DNA from 3 places in the Ectobacillus soli genome. Region 1 is predicted to be linked to each of the others. Evidence: riboswitches for the same ligand, from Rfam matches in the RefSeq annotation. Region 1 holds a riboswitch; each other region holds the start of a gene.

Evidence for each region. Region 1 has a riboswitch for cyclic di-GMP ahead of ACAN53_RS14340 (DUF192 domain-containing protein). Riboswitches for the same ligand answer to the same signal wherever they lie in the genome.
Region 2: another riboswitch for cyclic di-GMP. It lies ahead of ACAN53_RS00175 (anti-repressor SinI family protein); the one in region 1 lies ahead of ACAN53_RS14340 (DUF192 domain-containing protein).
Region 3: another riboswitch for cyclic di-GMP. It lies ahead of ACAN53_RS13090 (endo alpha-1,4 polygalactosaminidase); the one in region 1 lies ahead of ACAN53_RS14340 (DUF192 domain-containing protein).

The regions. Positions count from the first base shown of each region.
Region 1 covers NZ_JBGJZM010000002.1:515,655-526,046, reverse strand. The annotation lists gene ACAN53_RS14360 (hypothetical protein) at 486-1,262, shown strand; gene ACAN53_RS14355 (DUF4153 domain-containing protein) at 1,434-2,681, opposite strand; gene ACAN53_RS14350 (helix-turn-helix domain-containing protein) at 2,753-2,974, opposite strand; gene ACAN53_RS14345 (DUF2975 domain-containing protein) at 2,985-3,464, opposite strand; cyclic di-GMP riboswitch class I at 3,719-3,804, shown strand; gene ACAN53_RS14340 (DUF192 domain-containing protein) at 3,905-4,249, shown strand; gene ACAN53_RS14335 (Flp family type IVb pilin) at 4,269-4,436, shown strand; gene ACAN53_RS14330 (A24 family peptidase) at 4,555-5,058, shown strand; gene ACAN53_RS14325 (TadE/TadG family type IV pilus assembly protein) at 5,012-5,452, shown strand; gene ACAN53_RS14320 (pilus assembly protein TadG-related protein) at 5,472-6,416, shown strand; gene cpaB (Flp pilus assembly protein CpaB) at 6,428-7,099, shown strand; gene ACAN53_RS14310 (AAA family ATPase) at 7,100-7,930, shown strand; gene ACAN53_RS14305 (CpaF family protein) at 8,254-9,534, shown strand; gene ACAN53_RS14300 (type II secretion system F family protein) at 9,540-10,392, shown strand, end outside.
Region 2 covers NZ_JBGJZM010000001.1:21,041-31,432, forward strand. The annotation lists gene menC (o-succinylbenzoate synthase) at 1-857, shown strand, start outside; gene cydB (cytochrome d ubiquinol oxidase subunit II) at 906-1,934, opposite strand; gene ACAN53_RS00135 (cytochrome ubiquinol oxidase subunit I) at 1,924-3,267, opposite strand; gene ACAN53_RS00140 (beta-class carbonic anhydrase) at 3,471-4,034, shown strand; gene yidD (membrane protein insertion efficiency factor YidD) at 4,031-4,261, opposite strand; gene ACAN53_RS00150 (S-ribosylhomocysteine lyase) at 4,407-4,880, shown strand; gene ytkD (RNA deprotection pyrophosphohydrolase) at 5,214-5,690, shown strand; gene ACAN53_RS00160 (ABC transporter permease) at 5,757-6,521, opposite strand; gene ACAN53_RS00165 (ABC transporter ATP-binding protein) at 6,550-7,317, opposite strand; gene ACAN53_RS00170 (ABC transporter substrate-binding protein) at 7,330-8,322, opposite strand; cyclic di-GMP riboswitch class I at 8,561-8,645, shown strand; gene ACAN53_RS00175 (anti-repressor SinI family protein) at 8,660-8,809, shown strand; gene pckA (phosphoenolpyruvate carboxykinase (ATP)) at 8,964-10,392, opposite strand, start outside.
Region 3 covers NZ_JBGJZM010000002.1:251,693-262,084, reverse strand. The annotation lists gene ACAN53_RS13125 (YdcF family protein) at 1-451, opposite strand, end outside; gene ACAN53_RS13120 (anti-repressor SinI family protein) at 706-861, shown strand; gene ACAN53_RS13115 (VanZ family protein) at 1,261-1,707, shown strand; gene ACAN53_RS13110 (MmcQ/YjbR family DNA-binding protein) at 1,789-2,157, opposite strand; gene ACAN53_RS13105 (hypothetical protein) at 2,306-2,536, shown strand; gene ACAN53_RS13100 (sensor domain-containing protein) at 2,750-5,404, shown strand; gene ACAN53_RS13095 (type 1 glutamine amidotransferase domain-containing protein) at 5,453-6,115, opposite strand; gene ACAN53_RS13090 (endo alpha-1,4 polygalactosaminidase) at 6,730-7,551, opposite strand; cyclic di-GMP riboswitch class I at 7,595-7,678, opposite strand; gene galE (UDP-glucose 4-epimerase GalE) at 7,744-8,769, opposite strand; gene pelG (exopolysaccharide Pel transporter PelG) at 8,790-10,247, opposite strand; gene pelF (GT4 family glycosyltransferase PelF) at 10,235-10,392, opposite strand, start outside.

The DNA of each region.
Region 1 (10,392 bases):
AATTAACTAGATTAAATAAGCTAGTTCTTCTTTTTGTTAATAGATAGCTTAATATCCATTATAGATCTTTTAAAAGGTTTAGAATTTTAGGTCAAAAAAACGAGAGATTGATACAATACAAATACAGTTGAATATTGGGTAGTTAAGTATTTAATACAAAGAAAGAAGAGTGTAATTATCTGATGAAAGTGCCTGAGTTTGTAAATGTATGTAATGAAGTAAAATGTAATTTTTAATCCGTTTGTTTAATGTATCAAGGGGGACTATTTATGAACCAATTTGGAAGTCCTGTAAAGAAAATGATAAACTTGCGGCAATGTTTTATGGTCAAATTCTTTATAAAGTAATGATAGATAGACCTGAATCATGGTTGTTCGGAGATTATCCCCATGCTAAAGGTAAAACTTATTTTAAGCCTTCAACCCCAATTTAGCTCAATAAATTTAGAATTAGGATATAAATAATTCATATGAGAAGAGGATATAATGGCTAACAAGATAATTAAGTTCTTAATTGAATCAGGGGCAGAAATTACGGGTGCTTCAACAGGAGCAATAATTGGTACAACTATAGCGGGTCCAGCCGGTACAGTAATAGGTGCAATGGGGGGACTTGTTGCCGAAAAGGCTTTCACGAAATTAGGTGAAGAGATTCAAGGGAGAGTCTTATCTAAAAGAGAAAGTAAAAAGGTAGGTGCAACATCAACATATGCGCTAGAAAAAATAAGAGATAACTTATCTACTGGTAAGGAATTACGAAATGATGATTTCTTTGATTTAGACCAATCAGACCGTTCGGACGCAGATGAAGTTATTGAAGGAGTAATATTTTCAGCCCAAAGGGAGCACGAGGAAAAGAAATTAAAATACTACGGAAACATGCTTGCTAATATCGCATTCGATGAATCAATCAGCAAAGAGCAAGCAAATCAATTAATTAAAATATCTACTGAATTAACTTATAGGCAATTATGTATTCTACGTATGATTGTAATGAAGGATGCATTATCATTAAGAACAAGCGATTTTAGAGGTACAGGTATTTCAGGATTTCCTCTGATTTCATTATTAAATGAAATTTATGATTTGTATAATAAAGGTCTAATAAATTCTGGTGGGGAAGTTTTGTTGGGAATAACGGATGTAAATCCCTCCAAATTAGAAATTCAGGGTATGGGAGTATTACTTTATAATTTAAAAGAGTTATGGACAATTGAACAAAGTGAAATAATAAAAACAGCTAGTTTACTTTTCAACACTTAATGCAAAAACCTCATTTAGATACACTACGGTGAACCGTACCATAAGTAAATGAGGTGTTAGTTACAAAAATATAATAAGCCAATATACCAAGTTATGTATAAAGCTTGGTATATTGGCTTGTTTAAATTACTGAGTAGGAGACTATGCTTTTGTTACATAAATAGAGCCTTTCTATTTAAAAATGAAAGGAAAGGTAAATGTAACGAAAGCTGCCCAAAGTCCGTAGACCGGTAAATACTTAGTGATGGCATCTTGGATGGCAAAAGGTCCAGTTTTGTTTTGGAGAAAGCGTAAATAGGAGAGCATGATCCAAATAAGATTTGCCCAGATAAGTATGTTTACACCTAAAACAGCAAGTCTGTTGGGCGTTATCCCATAAGAAGAAAGTCTGAACACTATGGCTGACAAAGCCACACTGTCAATAATAAGGGCAAGAACAATTAGGGTAAAGTTTATATAATCTGAAATGTTCTTTTCCTCGTCTGTGTCACTTTCAGTTATGGAAAATATGGTGATGGTCAATACACCAAGGAGTATTCCGTTGAAGGATATAAGGAAATTGCGGTCCAAGAATGGGTTTTTTCCGACCCAAATAATCGTTATAAGATAAACCAACAATGTAGCTAGGACAAGAGGACTAAAAATTTTTGCTAAATATGGTGTAATATTCTTAGCAAGTTTTAGATTGCTTGATACAAGGTGGGTAGCCACAACAGCGAGTCCGGCAGCACCAAATAAAATGACATTTCTAAAATAGAAGTCTTTTATATTCAAGCCAACAAAGCTAAATAACTGCATGGTCAATGCTGCTAGCAGCATTCCGCTAATTGCCATGCTGGCGTATAGTATGCAAAATTCCAAATTAAATTTAAGATAGGCTAATCTTGTGCTGCCTTTTGAATATTCATTTCCTGTAAATGCAAGCCCTGTCAATCCCCATAAGAATATGGGAAGGTGTAAATAAACAAGGATAATACTGTCTTTATTATTTAATGGTAGCATATTAAGATAAAACCCGGAGATTAGGAACAACACGAAAAGGGTATAAAGAACGTTTTTTGGGGGACGATTTTTGTATACAAAATAGGCTGCAATAAAGGGAAGAATACTGAAAGCAAGGTTAATTGGAGCAATTGCTTGCTGTTCGACAAAATGGAAAATGATCCTAGCGCTTATCCCGGATAGAATGGCTAAAATGCACATAAATATGAAACCATTCTGAAGCAAGGAAGGTTTTTTTGTAGTTGTCGTCTCCTTAAAATGCAATCTTTCATACCAAACGGAAAGAACCTGCGAATCAGGGTTTTGCTCCCAAGCTTGCGAGAATGAATTTTTAAAAGCTTTTGGGTCTTTTCTAAACATTCTCTCCAGCTCATGGGGGTTTACAATATTTTCAATAATCAAATTGTTCATGTTCAAATTTATACCTCCTCTAATCATTGTCCTATTAAGTTCTACTTTCCTTTACAATGTTTATTAACCAAACTTTATTACCTTTGATTGTCTTCGTCGCCTTTGTATTCCAAAATATCCCCAGGCTGACATTCTAAAGCCTTGCAAATTGCCTCTAAAGTGGTTAATCGAATCGCTTTTGCTTTACCATTTTTCAATATAGAAAGATTTGCCATTGTGATTCCAACCTTCTCTGAAAGTTCCGTTACGCTCATTTTCCTTTTAGCCAACATCACATCAATATTGATTATAATTGCCATTATTTTCACCTCATATCGTTAAATCATTTTCTGATTTTATATCAATGGCATTTTTTAATAGCTTTTGAAGAACAGCAGCAAAGACTGCAATCACCACTGAAGCAAAAGGAACAACCAATCCGATAAAAATGACACCCGGGGCATCATCTTTATCCGCAAAGAGATAGAAGAGCGGCAAGACTAGCACATGCAAGATGCTGATTGTGATGGCGCAGTGTTTTATTTTCTTTAAGGCTATAACAGATAATTCGGAAAAGGCTTTATTTTTGTCAATATAGAGCAAAAGTTTGAAAGCCTGATATAAAGCAAAGTAAAAAGGTATTGCTGATGCATCAAAAATGAAAGAAACCGGGTATTTTATATAATCAACCTCTGGAAGTAATTTTGCTGCAATAGTAGCTAACTCAGGTACCAAAAATATGCACAAAGCAAGAACTGGAAAACCCAAAAGAATAACAACTAACTTTAAAAATAGTGTTTCTGGTTTCATAAAAAGCACCTCACTTATGTATTTTTTCTTTTGATTTTAACAAGTTATTTATCGATTTACAATAAATTTTTATCGATTTTAAGAATAGATTTTATGGTAATGAAGGCCTAAGTAATTTTTATAAAATCAAAAAATAAGAAAATAAATAAGAAAACAAATATAAAAATTGTGTAAATGTGTAGACATGCTTATATATAATTCATATAATTTAATTAAATTAATAGATTATCGGTTTTGTTTAAAAAAATGCAAAATCTCGATAATGGCAAACCTGGTGAAAACCAGTGACGCAAAGCTATAGGGACTAAAGCGTAAATCGCAATGTCAGCCAGCTACCGAAAGATGGGCGCACGCAATATTTGTGTGGATTTAAGCATGTTTTTTCACCCCCGCTTCGGTAGATGGCGGGGTTGTTTTTATTTTAAGGAGGTGGTGGTAGTTTGCGATTGGTCAACCTAGAGAATGCTCAAAACATTGCCGAATCGATCGAATCTGCGAATACCTTTTTTAAAAGGTTAAAAGGTTTGATGTTTAGGCAGGAATTATCCTCGGGTTCCGGTCTTTATCTTTATCCTTGTAATGCAATCCATACGTTTTTTATGAAATTTCCAATTGATGTCCTGTATATCGACAAAGATTGGAGAATTGTTGGAATGGAAGAACATCTGCAGCCTGGAAAAATAGGAAAAAAGTTTTCAACGGCTACTTCAGTTATTGAATTAGAGAGTGGTAGCATCCGGTTAAACAGCATTCAAAGAGGACAAATCGTAAAACTACTAAAATAAAAGTAAGGGGGAAGTAAACATGATGAAAAAGTTAAAAGAGTTATTTTTAGAAGAAGAAGGACAAGGTATGACCGAGTATGGATTAATTTTAGGCTTGATTGCAGCGGGAGTAGTAACAGTATTACTCGTATTTGGTCCAAAAATTACTAAATTGTTTGAAAATGTAAATAGTCAAGTAAATCCTTAATGAATGTTTCTTTAATTGAAAAATAGTACCGAATTAGATAGATATGATAAAAGCTCTGCGACATGTTGTTGCAGAGCTATTTTAAAAAAGTCCATTTTTTAACATAGGAGATATGTATATGTTCCTTAATCTACTATTAATCATGACGCTTGTGATATCGGTGTATACAGATCTTAAAAGCAGAAAAATATACAATAGGGTTATTTACCCTGTCCTGCTAGTCGCTATTTTTACTCACCTCATTTTTAACGGTGTAGAAGGATTGTACGTTTCCCTTATTGGGTTTTTTACAGGGTTAGGATTATTGATCGTTCCTTTTTTTCTGGGCGGGATAGGAGCAGGAGATGTAAAACTTCTTGCATTAGTAGGGGCTTTTAAAGGATGGGTATTTGTAATTTATACCGGGATTTATATGGGAGTCATCGGAGGACTCATTGCGCTAATCATCATTGCAGTTGGAAAAGGGATGTTAAAAAAAGTTACGCTCTTTCTGTACGGGATAAAAAACAAGCAACAAATGTCGTACCTGTTTAATAGACAAGTCACATATCCTTACGGGGTGGCCATTGCAGCAGGTGCCATTTTCGCCTTTTTCCTCGAAGGGAGAGTGGTGTTATGGTAAAAAATTTGTAAAGCTTGCCAAGCAGGAGCATGGGCAGTCACTTGTGGAATTTGCACTTATTGTTCCCATCTTTTTACTAATGCTGGTTGGTATGATTAATCTTGGCTTTGTGCTCTTTACTTATTTGAGCTTAAACATGACTGCACAAGAAGCCTCCCGCCTGGCAGGCCTCGGCAAAACGGATGCCGACATCATTCAATATGTACAAAATCAATCGACAGTACGTCATCCGGCCAATATTAGAATTACTATTACTCCTGATCAAGCTTCACGTATATCCGGGAGCTATACGACAGTTACTTTATCTTATCCGATGGCTGACATCACGCCGGTATTTGACCAATTTCTATCTCCTTACAACCTTCAGACACAATCCACAATACGTGTAGATTAAAAATAAGGAGGAAAAGAAGATGGATCAAAGGGACTTAGCAACAATAAAAAAAGGAACCATTTCTTTATTGCGAAGTGAAAAAGGAAATATAATCGTCCTTTTTGCATTTTCGATGGTATTGATCTTTGGCATGGTTGGACTTGTTGTCGATATTGGTATGGTTTACAAGGAAAAGAGTGACTTGAAAAAAATAGCAACGACCGCTGCATTGTCCGGTGCCCAAGAGCTGCCTAATGGGGATCCTGCACGAGTACAAGATGTCGTAGGTACCATTCTATCGTCTTATCAAGAACAATCTAGCTTACAAAATCTCCAAATTACAATGGACCAGCAAGTTCGGGTTTCATTAAAAAAAGCAGTACCTTTACTATTTGCTAAAATTTTAGGCTTTAATAGCATGACGGTGCAAGAAAGTGCCACGGCAAAGCTTGATCCAATTGGTAGATTACTTGGTGTTATCCCTCTGGGTATTGACGAATCCACAGCAATTACATATGGTCAAACCGTTTCACTTAAAGTTGGTGCAGGAGATTCGTCGACCGGGAATTTTGGAATTTTAGCACTGGCAGGTCCTGGTGCGCGTACTTATGGAGATACATTAAAATACGGCTATGACAAGATTGTTTCAGTCGGTGATGTTGTGCCTACGCAAACAGGAAATATCGCAGGTGAAACACAGGATAGCGTCAATTATCGTATCAATAAATGCCCGAATCCCAGTGGGGATATTACGGTTCGAAATTGTGATCGAATCGTTCCTGTTATTGTCTATAAAACAAATAGTTCAAATGGTCAAGTAATAGATAGTATCACCGTAACCGGGTTTGCCTTTTTTTATTTACTAGATCCAATGAGCTCCAAGGATACATCTATTAATGGAGAATTTATTGAACGCGTCGATATCGGAACATATGAAGCTGGAAGTCTAAACAGAGGAGCATATATGGCCCGGCTAGTGGAATAGGAGAATGTTAGATGAAAAAAAAGACAATATTTTTGATTTCAATCGTCATGGCTGGGTTGGCAACACTTCTTTTTTATCAATATACGAATCAATTATCACAGCAGTCCGGCCAGATGAAATCTGTTGTCGCAGCAGCTGTACCTATTAAAAAGGATCAGCAAATTACAGCCAAAATGCTGAAGAAAATAAATATCCCTGCAAAGAGTGTTAATGCCGATGCAGTTCAGGACGCCTCAGGTATCATTGGACAATATTCAGCAGACGATATTGCAACAGATGAAGTGATTTTAAAACACCATCTTCAATCATTAGAGGCAGCCACTACAATAGCAGGGAAGCTTAAAAGCGATGATCGGGCAGTAACCATTCCAGGAGGGAAAATAGAAACAGTTGCAAATATGATTAAGCCTGAAGATACGATTGATATTGTTTATACAGGACCTTCCTTGGATGGAGATACTACAAAGCGTGCTGATACAATGGTTTTACAGGAAAATGTAAGGGTTTTGGCAGTTGGAAAACAAATGAAAACAACAGATGCATCCGTCGAGTATGATTCAATAACAGTTGAGGTTCAGCAGAAGGACGCAGTAAATTTGATTAAAGCTGCAAGAAAAGGGGTTCTTAATTATGTTTTACATAGCAAGATGAAAACTGCTGAAACAAAAGTGGAGGGGTCGTAAATGGTAGCTCCGGGTATACAGAAACAAAGCCGGAAAGGAAAAATGGTTGTCATTTGCAGTGCAAAAGGCGGAGTGGGTAAAACAACTTTAGCTGTTAATCTCGCGATTGCTTTATACAAAAAAAAGTTGCAGATTGCATTAATGGACGGTGACTTCCAATTCGGAGATGTAAATGTAGCCATGGATCTTGAATCTTCCTTTTCTATCAGTGATGTTGCTGAAAGGATGGAGATATTAGATTCGTTCAGTTTAAATAATTATATGTACAAACATACAAGTGGTGTCCGTGTTTTGTCAGCCCCGAAAAGACCGGAATTGGCTGATTTAATTACGCCGGAAATTATCGACAAAGTATCGCAATTCATTCTAGAGGATTATCACTATCTTATTGTCGATACTGGGGTCGGAATAAATGACCAAACGCTCACGTTAATCGAAAAAGCAGATGTAATCCTTCTCTTAACGACACTGGAACTAATTTCTATTAAAAACACGAAACGAATGCTGCAAATCCTTCAAACTTTGGAAATGCATGAAAAGGTTAAAGTCGTTTTAAATCGATCTACAATGGAAAGTGTCATTCAAGCAGACCAAGTACCGCAAATTTTACAAATTGAACATCTCTACTTTATTCCAAATAATTTTCAGGTAGCTTCAAAATCGTTAAATCTTGGAATTCCTTTTGTTATTAATCAACCAAGCTGTGATCTTTCCAAAGCAATATTTAAAGTTGCTGAGCATCTAGATTCGAATGAGCCAATGGCAATGCCAAAAAAAAAGACAATACTGGAAAAGATGCTATCAGCAAATAGGCAAAAAAGGAGAGAGTAGGAATGGGACTATTAGAAAAAATGAAAGCAAAAACTAATGGTTCTTCAGCGGTAGGAGAGCAAAGCAGCAGTACGCCGCACGAAAGAATAGAGGAAAAGCAGGATGGAATGGAGTCTTTTCCACAAAAGAAACATGCAGTCGATGAGGGAACTTCCCTAAGTAAGCGATCAGATAAGAATAAAAGTGGCTGTATTAGTGATACAAATCAATCGAAGCAGGAAAAGCAGCCTATATCCGAAAGACAAGGAATAAACGTAAAACTAGAAAAAGAGCAAAAAGAAAAGGCAACGGAAAAAACGTTAAAAACGAAGTTGAATAGTAGTATGCCTACTAGCAGTGCCCCAATAAATGAAAAGAACCAAAAGCTAAAAGAAGAATTACAGAAAAGGATTTTAGAAGGGTTCGAGTATGATAGCAAGGAGGAAATCAATTCTAAACTTGATGGAATGGCAATCGAAATTATTCAGGATGATGAAGCATTGCAAGGGAGTGTTGACCGCCGGCTGGTCATTAATGAGTTAGTAAATGATATTACGGGCTTTGGCCCAATTAATCCTTTGTTAGCAGATCCTGATGTGAGTGAAATCATGGTAAATGGTCCAACCCAAGTATACGCAGAACGAAAAGGAAAGCTAGAAATAACGGAAATCACATTTAGAGACAACGAGCATGTCATGAATATGATTGAAAAAATTGTTGCCCCGTTAGGCAGACGGATTGATGAGAGCAGCCCGATGGTTGATGCGCGCTTGCCAGATGGTTCACGGGTAAATGCTATAGTGCCCCCTCTAGCACTAAATGGTCCGACTGTAACCATTCGGAAATTTGCTAAAGATCCGTTTACAATATCGAATTTAATTCATTTTGGCACACTAACAGAAGAAATGTCAGCATTTATCGAGGCATGTGTCAAAGCAAGGTTAAACATATTTGTAAGCGGAGGTACCGGCTCCGGAAAAACAACAACATTAAATGTATTATCCTCCTTTATTCCAAATGACGAGCGGATCATAACAATAGAGGATGCAGCGGAATTACAGCTTAGCCAAGAACATGTCGTTTCACTTGAAACAAGACCTCCTAATATTGAAGGCAAAGGTGCCATTACTATACGCGATTTAGTTCGTAACTCATTACGGATGAGACCAGAGCGTATTGTTATTGGGGAGGTTCGGGGAGCAGAAGCATTGGATATGCTTCAGGCAATGAACACGGGTCATGATGGTTCTTTGGCTACCGGTCACTCTAATAGTCCACGTGATATGATCTCCCGATTAGAAACAATGGTGTTGATGGCAGGAGTGGACCTGCCCATTCGAGCGATTCGCGAACAAATCGCTGGGGCACTTGATCTGATTGTTCAACAATCTCGGTTAAAGGACGGTTCCCGTAAAATAACGAATATCACCGAGGTGCAGGGAATGGAGGGCGATATTATTGTTCTCCAGGACATTTTTGTTTTCGAGCAGAGGGGTCTGGATGAAGATGGGAAAATCATTGGGAAGCTTGTACCAACAGGAGTGCGCCCTGCTTTTTATGATCGGTTAGAAAATGCCGGAATCCATATACCTTCATCTGTTTTCTTTGAAAAAGAGGAGGGATGATTTGCGTGTTTACCATAAATATATACTATTTTCTATTATTTTCATTGCTTGTTTTCTTCCATTTTTTCTTCTTACTTCAGCTATTTGCACAAAAAAACAAACAATTGGAAAAACGTTTGCATTTTTATTTAATCGAGGATCCTCAACCAGAAAAACTAGACGTGAAGCAAGGGAAAAAGCAGAAAATCATTAGCATAAAGAACATGATAAAAATGTACAACAATCGAATGAAAAAGCTAATGAATAAAAGGAAAACCAATGTAAAAGTAGAGCAGCTGCTCGAAAGTGCCGGGGCTAGTTGGTCGTCAGGGGAATATGTAGTATTTCGTTGGCTTTTTGGAATCATTTTCGGCGGAATTCTTTATTTAATCACGGGCCAGCTATTGGTTGTAGCGATTGGGTTTACTGCAGGGTTCTTGTATCCAAAGTTATTATTGAGTTTTAAAAGAAACAAACGGATTCGTAAATTTAATGATCAGCTGCAGGATATGATTACAACGATTATTAGTTCGATGCGAGCAGGTTATAGTTTTAATCAAGCATTAAAATCTGTAGCAGAGGAATCTTCTTATCCGATGAATAAAGAAATGGAAATCGTACTTAAAGAAATGCAATATGGAATTGGTATGGAAGATACTCTTCATCATTTATATGAAAGAGTGCCCAGCAAGGATCTGGATATAATGATCCAGGCAATTTTGATACAAAGACAGGTTGGCGGGAATTTGGCAACCGTTTTGAGCATTATAGTTGATACGATTCGAGAAAGACAAAAAATCCAAGCTCAAATTAAGACACTCACTGCTCAAGGTAGGATGTCGGGGGTTGTGATTGGAATCCTTCCATTTGCCTTAGGTA
Region 2 (10,392 bases), on a different contig from region 1:
CACATCCGAGTGATGTTCAGAAACTATGGCAAGTAAAACGTAATCATATGGCGAAGGCGGGCATAGAAGGTGCTCTATGGGATTTGTATGCACAACAGACAAATCAATCGTTAAAAGGTGCACTAGGTGGTTTAAAAGAGGAGATTGAAGTTGGGGTTGTGATTGGGCTGAATTCATTGCCTGTAATGCTACGACATATTGAACAATATGCAAGAGATGGCTACAAACGATTTAAAGTAAAAATAAAACCAGACCGAGACTATGAAATTGTTTCAGGTATTCGTAAGGAATTTCCAGACATCCCTCTCATGGTAGACGCGAATTCAGCTTATACCTTAAATGACCTAAATAAGTTGAAGCGATTAGATGAATTTAGGCTGATGATGATTGAGCAGCCGCTTGGGGATCATGATTTTCTTGATCATGCTACTCTTCAACAGCAAATTGAAACGCCTATTTGCCTAGATGAAAGCATTCATACACTAGAAGATGCAAGGGTAGCCATTCGGTTAGGGAGTTGCCAAATTATTAATGTAAAACCGGGACGGGTCGGTGGGTTAACAGAAGCAATTCGTATTCATGATTTCTGCATGGAACAACATATTCCTGTTTGGTGCGGAGGAATGATTGAAACCGGAATTTCTAGAGCTCAAAATATAGCCCTCAGTACTTTGCCTAACTTTTCGATTCCAGGAGATATTTCCGCATCGGCACGTTACTGGGAAGAGGATATTATTTGTCCAGAGGTTACGGTGAAAAACGGAAAGGTAACTGTTTCAACTCTAAACGGGTTAGGCTATGAAATAAATCAAAAACGATTAGAAACCATTACGATGCATACGCGTCATTTTACATAAGAAAAGCGCATGACATCATGTCATGCGCTTTTCCTCTACTAAGGAGTATTAATGATATCCCTTTGCTGAGTTTTTAGTAATCTTTTCTTTGAAAACGGTATAGCTCCATATTTGATAACCGATAACAATTGGTACCATGATAATAGCTACAACGAACATAATTTGTAGGGTTAACTGGCTACCTGATGCATTGTATAATGTTGTACTAAATACATCATTAATGCGAGAAGGAAGCATTCTTGGGAACATTCCTGCAAAGCCTGTTGCCATAAACATAGTGATTGTTAAAGCTACGGAAGTAAAGGCTAATCCGATTTTTTTCTTTGCCACCATCCAGATAGCAAGTATGCTTAGAAGCATAGCTAGGATTGGTAGTAAATAAAGAACTGGGTATTGATTGGAATTTTCAAATAGCTTAGTTCGATTTGCAGTTGCAACGAAGAAGATAGCAAGCAAGATGGCTGAAACCATAGATGCTGGTCTTGCTATCTTATAGGACCGATCTGCCACTTCTCCTGTTGTTTTCAATATCGTCCATAGTGCACCTGAAAGAGTGAAGATTGCGACGAATAGAATACCACCAAGTAAACCATAAGGATGAAGAAGACTGAGTAATGTTCCTTCATATCCATTTTGACCAATTAATAGGCCGTAGTATAGATTCGCAAACGCTACTCCGAATAATAGGGCGATTAAAAAGCTGCCAATGGCAAATGCCCATTTAAATGTACTTTGCCATTTTGGTGATTCTTCTTTATGCATAAATTCAAGACCTGCTGCACGGAAGAAGAGTGAAAATAGTATAAGCATAAGCGGCGTATATAAGTAGCTAAACATGTTTGCATAGGTAACTGGGAAGGCCGCAAATGTTGCACCGCCTGCTGTAATTAACCAAACTTCATTACCACCCCAGAAAGGTCCAATTGATTCTTGAAGCTGATTCCGTTCCTGCCGATCCTTTGTTATGAAAGGAAACAGCATTCCTGTTCCAAGTGAATATCCATCAAGTACAAAATACACTGTCCAAATTACTCCCCAAAGACCGAACCAGATGATGGCTAACATATCATGAGACATAGTTTACATCCCCCTCTTCAGAAGCAGTAACGGCTTCAGGTCCCTTTTTTGCATATTTCAGCATTAAGTACACATCTGCTACAAGTAGTAAGGTATAGAATACAACTAAACTAACAATTGAGAATATAATTTGTGACATAGAAATTGGTGAAACGGATGCGGATGTTTTCATCAGTCCGTATACAGTCCATGGTTGACGTCCAGCTTCTGTTACCATCCATCCTAAGTTAATTGCTACGTAAGGAAGAAGAACTGACCACATCGTAAACTTTAAGAATAATCTTGAAGTTTCAAGTTTTCCTTTTCTGTATAAATAGAAGCCAAGCCATGTAAGAAGCATAAAGTATACACCAAGAACAACCATTGCACGGAAACTGTAATAAACAATGTTAACGTTTGGACGTTGATCTTGCGGGATATCTTTAAGACCAACAACTTTGCCGTTAAAGCTACTTGTATAGAAGAAGCTACCTAGACCTGGTATGCTAAGACCTTCAATATTTTTTTCGTTTTTCACATCAGGGAATTGAATGATATTGAAAGGTTGTCCAGTACCAGTATCCCAAATTGCTTCCATCGCTGCACCTTTTGCAGGCTGTACTTTCGCAGCATTTACGCCGGATTCATGACCGATAAAAGGAGTTGCTGTTGCAGCAAGAAGTCCAAAAATCAATGCGTATTTAAATGATGTTTTAAAGAATGGAACATTATTTTTACGTAATAAGTGGTAAGCACTAATCGCCATTACAAAGAAGGAACCAACGATGTATGCACTTACAACTGTATGGAAGAACATGTGCCAAGCATATGAATTAGAAATAAGTGCCCAGAAATCATTTAGTTCAGCGCGGCCATTTCGAACCACGTATCCAACCGGACGTTGCATAAATCCATCTGCTGTAATAATCCACACTGCAGATAAATTTGTTCCGATAGCTACCATCCACATGCTGAAAGCTCTGAACTTAGGGGAAATTCGATCTTTCCCGAATAACCAAATCCCCATGAAGGTAGATTCTAAGAAAAAGGCTGCGAGAGCTTCAATTGCGAGTGGAGCTCCGAAAATATCTCCCATATATTTAGAATACTCAGACCAGTTTGTACCAAATTGGAATTCCATTGTAATACCAGTGATAATACCCATTACAAAGTTAATAGTGAATAATTTCCCCCAAAAATCTGCCATCTTTCGGTACATAGGGTTAAGAGTTCGTGCATGTTGTGTTTCCATAATCGCTACGAGAATAACGAGTCCTAAAGTAAGCGGTACAAATAAGAAGTGATAAAATACAGTAACAGCAAATTGAATGCGACTTAACATAAGAACATCCATCGTCTAACTTCAACTCCTTCTTTTGTTTATCTACACTCATTTTATAGTGAAAAAGGGTGTTGAAAACGTTTTATTTGTTACAAAGTTATGTGGAAAAATCGACGGAATTATGTCTTTTACCAGAATCAGAATTATTGCTTATTTTATTTCATAGTTGACAATCATTTCTATAAGAGAGAACATGAAAATAGGAGGGATAAATAATGGCGTTGCTAGATGAAATTTTAACATTCAACAAGGGGTTTGTAGAAAGTAAGGAATATGAACTATTGAGATCGAATAAGTATCCTGAGAAGAAACTTGTTATCATATCATGTATGGATACACGTCTCGTTGAACTACTACCAAAAGCGATGAATATTCGAAATGGCGATGTGAAAATTATTAAAGTGGCAGGAGCAATAGTTTCTCATCCGTTTGGAAGTATTATGCGCAGTATTATGGTGGCAGTATATGAATTAGGTGCTGCTGAAGTATGTGTGGTTGGTCATTATGATTGTGGCATGGCAAGCATACAAGCACAAAAAACGATTCAGAAGATGAAGGACCGAGGCATTTCTGAAGATAAGATTGAAACGCTTCGCTATTCAGGTATCGACTTAAATCGCTTTCTTCGTGGCTTCTCAAGCGTGGAGGATAGCGTAAAACATAGTGTAGAAACGATTCGTAATCACCCTCTCTTACCAACTGATGTTCCAGTACACGGTATGGTGATTGATCCAAAAACAGGCAAATTAGACGTGATTATAGACGGCTACGAACATTAAGGATGCTTGTGTTTTTTCTCGGGAACAGGGTCAAATCCACCGGGATGAAACGGATGGCATTTTGAAATTCGTTTGATAGTAAGCCAGCTTCCTTTAAGTGCACCATGGACTTTAATTGCTTCCACACCATAATGGGAGCAAGTCGGGTAAAAACGACAGGATGGTGGTGTTAATGGAGATATAAAATTCTGATAAAACTGAATAATAGAAATAAGAATTTTTTTCATAGTAAAAACTCCTTTCAAATACAGTTATCATAGCACAAGTTATATTGAAAAATCATGTTTCGTTTCTTTACTATTTGTAAAAAATCTTATATCATATTATGTGTATCGGAATTGTTTAATTTTGATTTATTAAGGAGAGACCAATATGCCATCAGTAGAAAGCTTTGAATTAGACCATACCATTGTAAAAGCACCTTATGTCAGACATTGTGGTGTTCATAAAGTCGGAAGTGACGGAATTGTAAATAAATTTGATATTCGATTTTGTCAGCCGAATAAGGAAGCAATGAAGCCAGATGTTATTCATACACTGGAACATTTATTAGCATATAATTTACGAAAATATGTAGTGAAATTTGGTCACTTTGATATTATTGATATTTCTCCTATGGGGTGCCAAACTGGGTTTTATCTTGTAGTAAGCGGTACACCAACTGTTCGTGAGATTATTGACTTGCTCGAAGACACAATGCGTGATGCAGTTACTGTAACTGAAGTACCCGCAGCTAATGTTTTGCAATGTGGGCAGGCAAAACTGCATGATCTAGAGGGTGCAAAACGTCTTATGAATTACTGGTTATCACAAAATAAAGAAGAACTAGAAAAAGTATTTGGCTAATAGATGATGTTGAAAGGCTATCTTCAGCACAGTCGTATCTGTGTATGAAAGAATAGTCTTTTTTTCATTTTGAAAGAAAATATCAAAACTTGTATGTTCACCCTAAAAGTATAGGAAGGGAGATTGTGCATATTTCTCTTTCTCTAGGCAACAATGAATAGGAGTTTTATCTTATGGGACAACATGATTTGACAAGCCTGTTCGGTCAGAGTTTGCTTTTATGAGTTGTTAAAAAGGGAATAACGTTTAAACACCATTTTTCTTATTAGGCAGATGTTACAAAAATATGCTACAATTCACTGTAAGAATTCGTAATATTAGGAGCGCATTTGCATGTATACATTTAAAGATTACTACCAGAATAAAGTGGAGTTATCATTTGATGATCGTCCTTTTTCTCAAGCACCTAAGCATGTATGGGCGATATGCCGTTATAATGACAAGTGGCTGTTAACACAGCACTTGCGTCGTGGCTATGAATTTCCCGGTGGAAAAGTAGAAGAAGGTGAAACACCTGAAGAAGCTGCTGTCAGGGAGGTGCTGGAAGAAACCGGTGGAATCGTTTCACATCTTGATTATGTTGGACAATATAAAGTGTCTGGAAAAGATAAAGTAATTATTAAAAACATATATTATGCAACGATTAGTAAGCTTGTTAAGCATACACATCTGGACGAAACGAATGGACCAGTTTTGTTGGATGCGATTCCGGCCTATATTAAAGATGATCGGCGATACAGCTTTATTATGAGAGATGATGTGCTAGTTCGAAGCTTAGAGCAAGTACACAAAAGTTTTCATGTTATGTAAGAAATGGACCGTTACTCAGAAATGGTGGGAACCTTTATCTGTGACGGTCCATTTTTTATTTGAACTTTATTTAATAATCATTTTTTCAAATAATGCAACGAGAACGTACATGATAGCAGCAAATAAGCACGTGAGCAGTACGCTCATGAGCACAAGCGTGAAATTGAAAATTTGAAAGCCGTAATGAATTAAGTAACCTAAACCTTGTTTTGAAACAAGCAATTCTCCAAAAATAACTCCGACCCAAGAAAGGCCTACGTTTACTTTTAAAGTAGATATAATCGTTGGAAAGGAAGCAGGGAGAACTGCTTGCTTATACACTTGCCAACGATTGGCACCGAATGTTTGAAGAACCTTTATATAATTCGTGTCAACCTCTAAAAAGGCTGAGTAAATTACAAGAATGGTAATGATGATAGAAATCAGTACCCCCATTGCAATAGATGATGTTTCATTAGGACCAAATAGTACGATGATAATTGGTCCGAGTGCGACTTTAGGCATAGCATTGAGTACGACTAAATAAGGATCTAAAATCTTAGCTAAAATAGGAATCCACCAAAGTATGGTAGCAATAATGGTACCGAGAAGAGTTCCTAGAATAAATCCAATACAGGTTTCAAATAGTGTGGTAGATAGATGGGGCCAAAGCGTACCATCTTGTAACTTACTACTAAATAAGTGAAAAATATTAATCGGTGAACTAAATAGAAGTGGATCAATCCAATCTAGGCTGCTCGCAACTTGCCATAGATAGATGAATCCAACAAGCAAAAGTACTTGTATAAATAGGATGGTATATTTTACTGTAAGGTTCTGTTTTTTATACATGCTGTGTAATAGTTTCAAATTGAAGTGATTATCCCTCAATAGCTTCAAGCTCCTTCCAAATAGTTTGAAATAAAGGGAGGAAGGAAGGGTGAGAACGCGCCTGAAAGGGGGGTAAAGTACGTATATCCTCAGGAATTATAACCTCTTTCGCTACTCTTCCAGGTCTAGCTTGCAGTAGAATGATACGGTCACTCATCGCGATCGCTTCCTCTAAATCATGAGTAACGAGGATGGACGTTTTTTGAAATTGCTTCAGCAGGGAAAAAACGAGTTCTTCTAATTTAAGCTTTGTCTGATAATCAAGAGCGGAAAATGGTTCATCTAATAATAGTAGCTTCGGATGAGTTGCTAACGTACGGACAAGAGCCGCACGTTGACGCATTCCACCCGACAAATGATGAGGATACAAATGTTCTATGTTTTGTAATCCAACCTTGTTTAATAATTGGATAGTGTAACGTTTATTTTCTTCATTATAGGTATTCGTGATGCGAAGTCCAGTTACAACATTTTCTTGTATTGTTTTCCAAGGAAATAAGTAGTCTTGCTGTAACATGTAGCCGATTTTGGATGATGGTTTTGTAATAATTTCCTCTTCAAGTGTTACAGTACCGCTTAATGGTACTAGTAATCCAGAAATTAAAGAAAGTAATGTCGTTTTCCCGCATCCGCTTGCTCCAAGAAGCGAAACAAATTCTCCTTCTTGGATAGATAAACTTATATTAGCTAGCACAAGACTTGCTTCATCTTTAGTAAAGTACCCATGGTAAAGCTGGTCAATGGATAAAAAGCTCATTATGCATTTCCCCTATTTTCTTATCACTTTTTCAGCAATCGCTGGATCAACTAAGCTTTGATAGTCGACCTTATTTGGCAATTGCCCAGCTTCTTTCATAATTTTTTGAAGGTTATTCCACTCTGCTTCATCTAAAAGTGGATTAGTTGCAAATGATTGCTGATCCTTATATCGTTGTATGACTTTTGTAATAATCTCCTTTGGTGTATCGGGAAATTGTGATTGTACTGTATTTGTAATTTCTTCTGAAGTATGAGTGTCTACCCATTGTTGTCCTCTATATAAGGCTTGTGTAAATTTTTCTATCGTTGCTTTATGGCTAACTATATAACTTTTCTTTGTCATAAAGGATGTATAGGGAACATTTCCAGATTCTGCACCAAATGAAGCGACAATATACCCTTTTCCGGACTGCTCAAAAATACTAGCTGTTGGTTCAAATAATTGAACGTAATCACCTGTTCCAGAAGCAAAGGCGTTAGCAATATTCGCAAAGTCAATGTTTTGTATGAGAGTAAGATCCTTTTGTGGATTTAGATTATGATTTTTCAGAACAAATTCTCCTACCATTTGCGGCATACCACCTTGGCGTTGCCCAAGAAACGTCTTGCCCTTTAAATCACTCCAATGGAATGTATCTGTTTTAGAACGAGCCACAAGAAATGTCCCATCTGTTTGGGTTAGCTGGGCAAAGTTAATAACAGGATCCTTTGCTCCTTGATTGTATACATAAATGGATGTCTCTGAACCAACGAGTCCGATATCTATACCATTTGAAAGAATGGCAGTCATTGTCTTATCACCGCCAGCAGTCATTTGTAGTTCTAAATCAATTCCTTCTTCTCGGAAATAGCCATTATTTATGGCTACATATAGGGGAGTATAAAATAAGGAATGGGTGACCTCGCCGACACGAATCTTTTCATTGACTGACTTTTGATTGCAAGCTGCTAAGGTACTCAAACAAAGTAGCATAATTAAAAATAGAAAGAGAAGCTTTCGCAATGCTGTGCACCTCCTAGATAGAATCTACTGTTACTGTATGAACTGAAGCAAAATTGTGTGAATGCCTATAAAAAAAAGTGTGATTAAAATGTTTCATCCCGCTATTTAGTAAAGTGCATCGTTTGTTTATCGAATATTGTCAAAATGTTTTTTTAAATATTTTTATAATATAAGTCGACTATTAAATGATAATCATGATAAAATAGGGTTGTGAAATATCACAATTAAAATTATGAAAAGTTGATAAAGGCAAACCTGTTGAAAAATGGGGACGCAAAGTCACAGATCTAAGGTAGGAATACTACGATGGCTGGTCTGCCGCTTACGGAGGTAGCTAATGTTGATGAGTCAATCAAGAATGATTGGGGAAGAGACGCACGGAGCCTATCTTGACATGGAGTGGTTAGCATTGATTATGGAGGCAAAAAGTTTAGGGTTAAGCTTTGAAGAAGTGAATGAATTTCTACAAGTAGCGTCTACTAAGTAACGCAGTGTAGGATAGTAGATAAAACAACTACGAAAAGCATCTCTAGCTAGAAGCACGGTTACATGCTATAAATGTTGAGCAGTCATTTGACTGCTCTTTTTTTTTGAAAAAAAAACACCGTCTACAGTAATTCTGTAGACGGTGTTTTTAGTTATTAGAAAGGACCGCCTGCTGAAATGATGTCTTCAGAAACATTAGCAAATTTCTTGAAGTTTTCTTTGAATTTGCCTGCAAGTTCCAAAGCAGTTTTCTTATATTCTTCTTTGTTAGCCCATGTCTTTTCTGGTATTAATACTTCATCAGGAACACCAGGTACATGAAGTGGAATTTCAAGTCCGAAAATGCTATCTTTGTTTGTTTCCACATTAGCTAGTTCACCGTTAAGTGCTGCTTGAACCATTGCACGAGTATATTTAAGATTCATACGTTTTCCTACACCGTATACTCCGCCAGTCCATCCTGTGTTTACTAAGAATACTTCGGCATTATGTTTTTCAATTTTTTCTCCAAGTAGTTCAGCATAACGAGAAGCTGGAAGCGGTAAGAAAGGAGATCCAAAGCATGTTGAGAATGTTGCTTGTGGAGAAGTAACTCCACGTTCTGTACCAGCAAGTTTGCTTGTATATCCGCTTAAGAAGTGGTACATTGCTTGTTCTTTAGAAAGTTTGCTGATTGGAGGCAATACGCCAGATGCATCAGCTGTTAAGAAAATAATTGTATTCGGATGACCTGCAACACTTGGTAAGACAATATTATCAATTGCTTCCATTGGATAAGCAACACGAGTATTTTCTGTCAATGATACATTATCATAATCTGGCACGCGAGAATGTTCATCAAGAACAACGTTTTCTAAAACAGTACCAAATGTGATAGCATCGTAGATTTGAGGTTCTTTTTCACGTGATAAATTGACAACTTTTGCATAGCAACCGCCTTCGATGTTAAATACACCATTATCAGACCAGCCGTGTTCATCATCCCCAATAAGTTTACGGTTTGCATCAGCTGATAAAGTTGTTTTTCCTGTTCCAGAAAGACCGAAGAATAAAGCAACGTCGCCTTCTTGACCAACATTAGAAGAGCAGTGCATAGAGAAGATGTCTTGTTCAGGTAGTAAGAAGTTCATAATAGAGAAGATACCTTTTTTCATTTCGCCTGCATATTCAGTTCCTCCGATTAGAACGATACGTTTTTCAAAGGAAGTGATAATGAATGTTTCTGAATTTGTTCCATCCACGCTTGGATCAGCTTTAAAATTAGGCGCTGAAACAATTGTAAATTCAGATTGATGATTTACTAATTCTTCTTCAGTAGGACGAATAAATAATTGCTCTGCAAATAGATTATGCCATGCATATTCATTGATAACTTGGATTGGCATTTGATATGCTTTATCTGCTCCAGCGAAACCGTTAAATACGAATATTTCATCTTTGTTTTTTAAGTATTCTAACACTTTAGTATATAGCTTATCGAAAGTTTCTGATGAAATTGGTTGGTTAACTGAACCCCAGTCAACTTTGCCTTCCGTAATATCATCTTTAACGATAAATTTATCTTTAGGAGAACGTCCTGTGTAT
Region 3 (10,392 bases), 260 kb from region 1:
TATCCGCTGGTACGCCCAATTCCATGAGCTGTCGTTTTGCAATGTCGGCCTCTACACCGGAATCAGAGAAGACATGCCCACCCGAAATCAGTATAGGAAGACCTGTTTTTTCATATAAACGATAGGAAGTAAGTAACCGATTGGCGCCGCTGCCTGAAAGTTGACCCAATCCATTCGTATCTGGGGTATCTGATGTTGCACCAGCTCCTAGCATGACAATGACGTCTCCATTTATGGTAGTAGGCGGTTGGTACCGACTCTCGAGTGACTGTGCTAGAAGAATTCCGGTCACGGGTATGGTTAGTACATACAAAAGAAGGGCGAGAAGGGCTGTAACCTTGGCAATCATGCGATCTCGTTTATACGTCCAAATGCTAAGCAGAATGAGTAAGGTGATAAATAATCCGGGTGGTAGGAAAAAGCCGTATATAAATTTGATAACGTAGACCAAGCGTGACACCTCGTTTAATAGAATACTTGTGTGGTTCGGGATACTACTACTCTTTTTACTACTTTACTCATATTACCATTTATTTCTTTCAAATATAAAATACTTTTTCGAATATTTAATTACATGAAATCAAAAAAATGTTAAAAAATATTCATTTTTACATATTTACTTCTTTATAGTATTCGTTTTTTCCAATATAATAGTAAATAATGGAATAATATAGAATACATCAAAATACATGGGGAGAGGAATTTATGGAGGAGAATACAGAGCAGATACGGGTAAATCATGAAATGACAAGTTTTGATGAGGAATGGGTAAACCTAGTTTTTGAAGCGAAACAAATGGGTTTGACCATTCGTGAAATATATACATTTCTACAGAGTGCTGCAGAGAAAGGGCAAGCGTGAAAATAATATTTACAATTTTAGTTAATACCAAAGGCAGCTTTTTCTACGGAGAAAAAGCTGCCTTTTTTGTACAAGAATCTATATGTTTCGTGAAACGTTCAATTTATAACGTATAGATAGATTATATAATTTTATCTCTTTTCCTTCCCCCATGAGCCCGAAATACGTCTATAGTATCCTCAACAAAACCTTCTTAGTGGAGTTCATTTGGGGTTACGTTACTGTGGGGTTAATCTCGTACGATGATTCCTAATCAAACGTTTGATTAAAGACAGTGTAGCATGATTTTGCATTGGTATAGGTAGCATTTTAATAGGATTTGTCATATAGTTATACAACTGAAACTAGTATTATTTGCTCCATTCGAATTATAATGGATGATACTGGAGGGGAAACATCTTGAATATTATACCAAAGCGAACTGATACATATAAAAGTCAAAAGAAGAAGAAACAAACGAAGCTTGTCCTAGTTATCATATGGGGCTTGTTTTTAAGTATGAATATATTTGCAGAAAACCTGGAATCGCTACTTAGTTTTACAAGCCTTGATTTTCGTTGGAACTCGCATCCGAATTATGGGTCCTTTTTTAATTTATTTGATATCACGCAAATTCATTCGTATTGGTTTTTGGTGAAAGCGGGCCATTTTATTGGGTTCGGAATTATGAATTTGTTGCTGTACAACTTATTAGGAAGTCATAAAAAGGCGATTACACTGACGATTGGATTTGCAGTTGGATCGGAAGTGCTGCAGTTATATTTTGGTAGGGACGGTCGTTTGTATGATGTGGTGATTGATTCCTTGGGGGTTATGGCGGATTATTATGTGTTGGCAAAGAAATAATGAAGTGCTGTAATGAATGAGAATGGGTAGAATAGACGTATAGAAAATCCCCCACATCTATGTTAGATGTGGGGGATTCATTTATTTTTCTAGTAAAGCTATTTGTAACTGTTCCCGCTCACTCTTTCGTAAGCTTTGGAAAACAAGTGTATACGAATGATCGATATAGCTTTGAATCTCCTCATCTGAAATACTTCCATCTATCGTAACCGTATTCCAATGCTTTTTATTTAAATGATACCCTGGTTTGACTGCTTCGTAAGTGTCGCGCAGCACATCGCTTCGAATGGGGTCACATTTTAGGCTGATCGAAGGAATCTCATTTTTTTCTGATAACAGAGCAAACATTTTATTTGCTACCTTCATGACATGCGTATCCGGACCAAATGGGAAATCCTCGAACGCGCCCTTCTGCTGCAGGCAATAGTGACGGAGTAATTGGAAATTCATCAAACGGCCTCCTTTTTAAACAGTATAGGATTAGTATACAGAAAATAAGCAGGGAGAAGAGGGAAATAACGGCGGGAATCAACAAATTATCGGCGGAGCACCCAAGTTTAACGGCGGAAATTCCGGATTTAACGGCGCGCTCCCGGAAATGAGAGGAGAAGGAGGAAAGAGAGAAGAGAATAACGGCGGGAATCAACAAATTAACGGCGGAATTCCCGGATTTAACGGCGCGCTCCCGGAAATGAGAGGAGAAGGAGGAAAGAGAGAAGAGAATAACGGCGTAAACCAACAAATAATCGGCGGAACACCCAAGTTTAACGGCGAAAATCCAGGATTTAACGGCGCGCCCCCGGAAATGAGAGGAGAAGGAGGAAAGTGAGGAGAGAATAACGGCGGTGCCAATCAAATAATCAGCGGTGAACCCAAGTTTAACGGCGAAAATTCCGGATTTAACGGCGCACCCCCGTCCCGGCCTCTGATAAATCTAACCTATTTTTGCTTAATTCTGTAAATTCACAATCTGTTCGGTTTAAAGTAGTGTATAAATATAGTAAACTAAGATGTACGGATATGTATGTTAGGGATGATATGGATGCAGGGTAGTTTTTTAGAGGTTGTTGTACTTTCGCTTCTGCTTGTAACGTTGGGGTGGATGAGTTTTTGGCGTAATGGACGTTCCATTCATGGGCCGTTACGTTTTTTTTATATAACAATTTTTATACTAATCTCTATGCTTGCTGCGTTGCAGTTTGCTAGGTGGTATACGTTTCGAGAGAGTGTTGATTTTCTCCTATTTGTCTTGATACTGGCTTCGTTGATTGTTCTCTCCTTTAGATGGAGAGAGAACGTCTCTTGGAGCGAGGAGATGAATAAGATAGATGAGCGTTATCAACAGTTAATCGAAAATACCCCGAGTCCCATTTTCATTGAGGTGGATGGAAAGATTACCTTTGTGAATGCTGCGGGAATCAGGCTGCTTGGGGCAAATAACAATTATGATATTATTGGAAAACGTGTAGACTCTTTTCTTAAACGTAGTGATAAACAAGGAGAGTCTTATTCCGATGGAGATAGAACGTGGCGCTTTTCCGAAGAGTTGGTATATAAAAGAAACGGATGTGCGATTGTTGAATTGTTTGTAAGAGATATTGTGTATCAAGGCGTTCCTGGTGTGAAATATGTGATGAACGATATTTCCGAGGAGCGGGAGACGGAGCAGAAGCTGGAGGCTTTTTTCACAAATGCAGCGGATCCAATGTTTATTATGGATTTGAATCAAAATATTGTGCAGATGAATCCTGCTTTTGGAAATTTTCTTGGACATGAGGAGAAGGAATTAAAAGGACAACCTGCTTACATCTGGTTCGATGTAGAGAAGTCTGCTGCTGAGGATATTTTCAATCAGATTGTAACGGGTTCGGTTATGCGCGGGATGGATACGAGTGTGAAGAGAGATGATGGATCGGTTGTGCCGGTAAGCGTCACGCTTTCACCGATCCGGAACCGGGATAATCAAGTTACGATGGTTTCGGTTGTAATACGAGATATGACGGTGCAGAAGAAATATGAGCTGGCTTTACAGGAAAGTGAAAATCGTCACCGAATTATCGCCGAGCATTCTAGCGATTATACGATAATGATTACACCATCTTTGGTTACTACATATGTTTCCCCGTCGATTACAGGCGTATTGGGTTATACGCCGATGGAATCGATGTCCATGTCGTTCTTTTCCTTGATTCATTCGGAGGATCTTTCTTTAGTGCGAGAGAAAATGGATGATGTCTTGCTTAAAAGGGAGTCGGTTCTTCTTGAATATCGAATTCTTAGTAAGCAACAAATATGGGTATGGCTCGAAGTTCGAATCATTCCGGCAGTAGATGAACAGCAAAATTTAGATTACATTATTATATTATCGAAGGATATTCGGGAACGTAAATCGTATGAGGAACATTTGAAAAGTATGGCATTTATTGACGGATTAACCGGGATTGCGAATCGTCGTTCCTTTTCGCATCAGATCCAGCGTTATCTAAAGAGTGAAACAACATTTGCCCTTTTCTATTTGGATTTTGATCATTTTAAATGGATTAATGATACATTTTCCCATGAATATGGCGATCTGTTTTTGAAAGAGGTTGCCCAACGGTTGCAAATGGTCACTCGCAATAATGATTTTGCTGCACGTCTTGGCGGAGATGAATTCGCGTTACTTCTTCCTAATTTGCGGGTGGAAGAAGTAGAAGTGATTGCGAAGCGAATTGTACTTGCCTTTCAAGGTCCGATTATATTTCAAGATAATTCGATTGTTTCTACCGTTTCGCTTGGAATATCTATGTTCCCGTGTGATGGAATGACAGAAGATGAACTTCTGCGCCATGCCGATTCTGCCTTGTATTATGTGAAAGCGAAGTCCGGTAATAATTATCACTTCTATAATCACAGTGATAAGATCAATCGAAGAAAGAAACTGGGTATGGATTTGCCCATGGCTATAGAAAACCGGGAATTTATGCTTGTATATCAGCCACAATTAGATTTATATGATGGCTCGATTTTAGGTATGGAAGCCTATATGCGTTGGCAGCATCCTGAATATGGTCTCATTACTTGGCTTGAACTAACGTCTCTTGCAGAAGAAGAAGGGCTTATAGCAGATACAACGCTTTGGATGTTACAAGAAGCGATGCAAAAAATTCATTCGTGGAATGATACCTTTCACTTAAAAATGAAACTAGCTGTACGGTTGTCCCCTCAGTTACTTAATAGTAGCTTGTTTACCGAGAAAGTAATACAACTGTTGCAGGATATGCAGTTTGCGGCAGGTCAACTTATCGTTGAAGTGACAGAGGAAGCTTTAATTAATAGCCCAGATATGGGAATGGCATTTTTAACTGCCATGAAACGCTGCGGTGTTATGGTAGCTCTTGAAAACTTTGGAACGGATTTTTGCTCTCTTTGTAATATGGTACAATTACCAATTCAGTTACTGAAATATAATAAGAGTTATATTTATAATATTAAACGGAACCTAGCGAATAAGAAGCTTCTCGATTCTGTTGCTGATCTAGGAAATAGCTTAGGAATTTCTGTCTTGGCTGAAGGAGTGGAAGAGCAGGAGCAATGTTCTTTTCTTACGCGAATAAACGGTGAGAATGTGCGAGGATTCTACTATAGTAATCCATTGTCCCCTTGTGAGGTAGAAAAATGGATGAAGCAGCATTTGCATGAAAAAGAATTGGTCTAATAAAAAGGAAGCCCATCAATGTGAAGATGGGCTTCTTTTCTTCTATACTTATGCTAGTTGTGCTATAAATGCTTTTGCCACGCTTATGGTTGATTGCGGATTTTGGCCGGTAATTAGCTTTCCGTCAACTTCGACGTGATCAGACCAGTTTGGCTCGGCGACGAAGGAACCGCCTAGCTCACGGAGCTTGGATTCGAGTAAAAACGGCATATATTTATCAAGAGTTGTGGCAACTTCCTCTTCATTTGTGAAGGCAGTCATTCGTTTGCCTTTGACAAGAGGTTGTCCGTTTGCGAGCACGCCGCCTACTAAGGCTGCTGGGCCGTGACATACAGCTGCGATGATTTTATCTTGATTTGCAAAATCAGTTAGTAGTTTGTGAATATGTTCGTTTTCTGGGAAGTCAAACATTGTACCGTGACCACCTGGAAAGAAAATGCCGATGAATTCATCTGCACCCTTTATATTAGAAAGAGGAAGGGTGTTAGTTAGTAATGTGCCAGCTTTTTGATCTTCTTCGGGAACGTCCCCTTGTAAGCTGCGTGGATCAATTTGGGATTCGCCGCCTTTTGGGCTTGCAACAGTTACGTCATATCCATTTTTCGTAAATTCTAAATATGCTTCGGAAAATTCTGTTAACCATATACCAGCTAGTTCACCGTTCTTCATTGTATAACCATTTGTAACGACCATCAGGATTTTGTTGCTCATAGAATAGTCCTCCTTTGTACTTGTATGTACAACTGTTATTGTAAGGAATATTTTTCTAAATCTCAAATTATGTGTTTGGGCTTGTTGTAATAAAGTAAAATTAGAGCAAAGGTGTATGAACATGAGGCGAGGGAACGGTTATTGTGTTGCTTTCTTTTCTTATTATAGGTGTTGGTGCTTCGTTTCAACAAAAGTTTGTGCGGGCAGAGCGATGTATAAGAGGCCACTGTATCAAGTTGATTGCACACTTTTTCCAGTGTAATCGGCTTAATTCTACAAAAAATGTCTGAACAAATGAGGAAATGAGTGAATTTGATGAGAGGAACATTTGTCTTATTAATGAAATAGCATATTTACGTGTGAGATCTCGGTTCAATCCACAACGACGCATTGATTTAATCTTAAAATCCTGAGTTTAATCACGAAAAGACTCTATTTAATCACGAAATCCTGAATTTAATCTCGAAACTATCACATTTAATCTCGAAAACGTTATATTCGTGAAAAAACGACAAATTTCGCCAGGCTTTCTGCCACGTCCTCCGACTCGCCACCCCCCCAAAGCAAAAACCCCCCGCAATCCCTGCGGGGGGCAAATCGATAAGATGTAGGTTTTATTTTAATTTATCATATACATCATTTTTATTTACCATAGACACGAAGCCTTTTGATTGGCTAAAAGATTGAGATGCTGTGTTAGGAGCAACTGTAAATACTTTTAGCGTACTCTTTTGGCTTTGGAAGTACTTAATCCAGTTTTGGCTCCATGCATCCTTTGCAATTACTTTACTGTTAAAGTCTTCCCATAGTACTGCATCGATGTATGGTAACGATGTAGTTTTTATTGTGTCAAAGCCCCAGTTTTGCATAAGAAGTAAGCTTGGATATTTGGCTTTCATTTCTTTTAATAATGCAACATAGCCGCCGCGAATCTTTGTTTGGTCGATTGGTTTGTCATAGAAATAATCATCAATGTCACCAACTGTGTCTAAGAAGACACCATCTAATCCTTTTTGAGCGACTTGTTCATTTACTTTTGTTAATATAACGCTTCTGTAATGAGCGTTCGTGATATCCATAATATATGTATTCCACTGAGGGATCTGCATTTTACTACCATTATAATAGTAGTAATCAGAATCAGTAACTTTAGCTTTATTTTGAGCTTCTAGTTCCATAACGCTCACATAGCCAAGTACCTTTGTTCCAGATTTTTTTAACTGTGTTATTTGATCCTTTGTAAATGCGTATGGTTCAATGACAACTGTGCTATAGGTGGAGAGCTTTTGAATTGCTTTTGCATTTGCTGCTCCGTAATAGATCGTAAAATTCTTTGTTTTTAATAGAGGGTTGCCGCTGCTAGCGCATGCAGCAACGCTTGGTATGATAAATAATGCGAACAATGCCAGGAATGAAACAAAACGTTTAATAGCCATATTATATTCTCCTCCACTACGATTTTTCTCTTAAATAGAAAATTACGGCAGCACAGCCATCTTAGCTTCTCGCCTTAGATCTGTTGCTTTGCGTCCTTACTTTTCAGTAAGTTTGCTATTAAGAGGTCTTGCACGTTTATGGTTTTATTATACTAGTGCTGGGACAAGATTCAACCAGATATATGTGAAAACTTAGTTAACTTGCAGGGCTTTGTAGCCATTTTTATTATGAGATTGCCAGTTCCATGAGTCTTTGCACATGTCTTCTAATGTGCGTGTAGTTTGCCACCCAAGTACGCGGTTGGCTTTAGAAGGGTCCGCAACGCAGATTGCAATATCCCCGGGACGGCGGTTTGTAATGCGGTATGGAATTGGTTTTCCACAAATTTTTTCGAAGGCTTGTACCATTTCGAGTACGCTGTAGCCAGTTCCCGTTCCAAGATTAAAGGCTTCCGTTCCTGTATGCTCACGAATGTAATCCAATGCCTTCACATGACCGATAGATAGATCGACAACGTGGATGTAGTCGCGTACGCCTGTGCCATCCTTTGTTGGATAGTCATTGCCAAAGACGCTGAGCTCCTTTAATTTACCGACCGCTATTTGCGTAACATACGGCATGAGATTGTTTGGAAGGCCGTTTGGATCTTCGCCGATTCGACCGCTTTCGTGCGCTCCGAACGGGTTGAAATAGCGGAGAAGGGCGATGCTCCAGCTTGGATCGGATACTGCTAAATCCTGAAGAATTTGTTCAATCATTAGCTTCGTTTGTCCGTACGGATTGGTTGCAGATAGCGGAAAGTCCTCTGTAATCGGAGACGTTTCGGGAACGCCATATACCGTTGCAGATGAGCTAAATACGAGTTGTTTTACGTTATATTTGTTCATGACATCACATAGAATGAGAGTGCTTGTTATATTGTTATAGTAGTAAGAGAGAGGCTTGCTTACGGATTCTCCGACCGCTTTGAAGCCGGCAAAGTGAATGACGGCGTCGATTTGATTTTCACGGAAAATGGTGTCCACCGCTTCTCGGTTCAGCAAATCTTCTTCGTAGAAGGGGAAGGATTTTCCTGTAATTTCTTGCACGCGGGTAATAGCTTCTACCGAACTATTGGATAAGTTATCGATGACGACAATCTCATATTGGTTGTTTAGTAGCTCTACACAAGTATGACTTCCTATGTATCCTGCTCCGCCTGTTACTAAGATTGCCATAAAAATCTCCTCCAGTAGTCCTAATTTAGTTTATTTAATCGATTTGCAAGATTCGTAAAGAATACGCGGCGTTTCGTTTGTACATTTGACTGGCAAAATGTGTGGTAATCGATATCCTGAACGTAGTTAAATAGTCTTGCAAAGGCATATAAGAACGCGATACCAGAACCGGCGACAAAGCCAATCCCATATCCATTATAGCCTAATGGAAGCAAAAGGATAGAGAAAATTAAATTTCCAAAGAAAAAAATGGCAGACGTTCGATAGGCTCCTTTGCGATCTTCAAAGTAGAGCATCAAAAGGGTCAAAACGAGAACCATTCCGTTTGAAAAGGCGCCGAGTGTCGTTAGTTGAAAGATCGAGAACGTTCGTAACGAAAGGCTTGCCTGTGACAAATAAATCCACACACTAAATACGACGAGTATGGATACGATGCCTTGGTTTCGCAGCAGGCGGTATACCTCTTGGCGTAGTACGAGATTCATGGAATCCTTTAATGCTAGAATTTGTTTTAGCGTCCCGCCACTATTGACGGCTCCGTAATATTTTTTATACCGTTCATAGAATCTTGTTTCGACCGATACGACGAAGATGACGTACGTCGGAAGAATCGTTAAATAGGCCCAGAATACTGCTGTATCATAAATAGGGTGATACAGAAAGCTCCCCGCTACTACCTCGCGTCCTTCCCCGAACCAAATGGTGAAATTGCATACCCAAATGCCGATATTGTATAGAAGGCCGGACCAAAACAATTCCGGAAAGCGATCGATATACGACAGAAATGTATACGGCGTTTTGACTTTTCCCGTCGGAAACATCCGCAGCATGACAACGCTAAGCCAGAGTAAAGTAACAAACATTCCAATCGCAAAGCTAGTAAGTAGCAAAAAGGCATAGCCATGTAGAAAGGAAACGGTAAGATGGGAAAAGGAAAGCCAAAGGACGCCCGCAATAAATACGAGAGACCCGCTTAGGAATGCATAGGCAATCGATTGATAATCCTTTGCTGCTGTTAAATAAATCGACTGAATCCAAATAATATTTAACGAGAAAAAGAGAAACAAGAGCATGAATTTATAATAGAGCACAAGCGGTGTAGAAAGGGCGAATATGAGCCAGATAATAAAGGCGAGCACGGATACAATGCGAATCATCCCAATGAAGGAGGGATAGATGTCGTCTACTTTTTGTTCATACAGAAGATCGGCTACGTATCTCGTCACGATGAGCTGCAGTCCCCCGTATACGATAAGGGAAAAAATAAAGCAGTATGACAGCGAGATGCTAAAGAGTTTTTGCTCCTCTGTCGGAATAGTGTGAAACAGGCTAAGTAAATACCGCGTTCCGGTGATGGTTAAGATTAAAATGAGCCAAGGACCAGCGGTAACAAAGAGTGAAAATCCATAGGCTTTCACGCGCGAGGAAAAATAGTCCTCTTGAAAGAGCTTTTGCAAGCGAAATCCTATTCCTGCCATGTTTGTCCCCCCCTTTTGTTGTATAGCTTGCGGTAGTTATCGATAACATCGACGAGTTGATATTGCTTTTCGATTCGTCTTCTGCCATTGTCTCCAAACTCTTGAATGCTTTCTGGATGATGATAGTACCATTCCATATAGGATG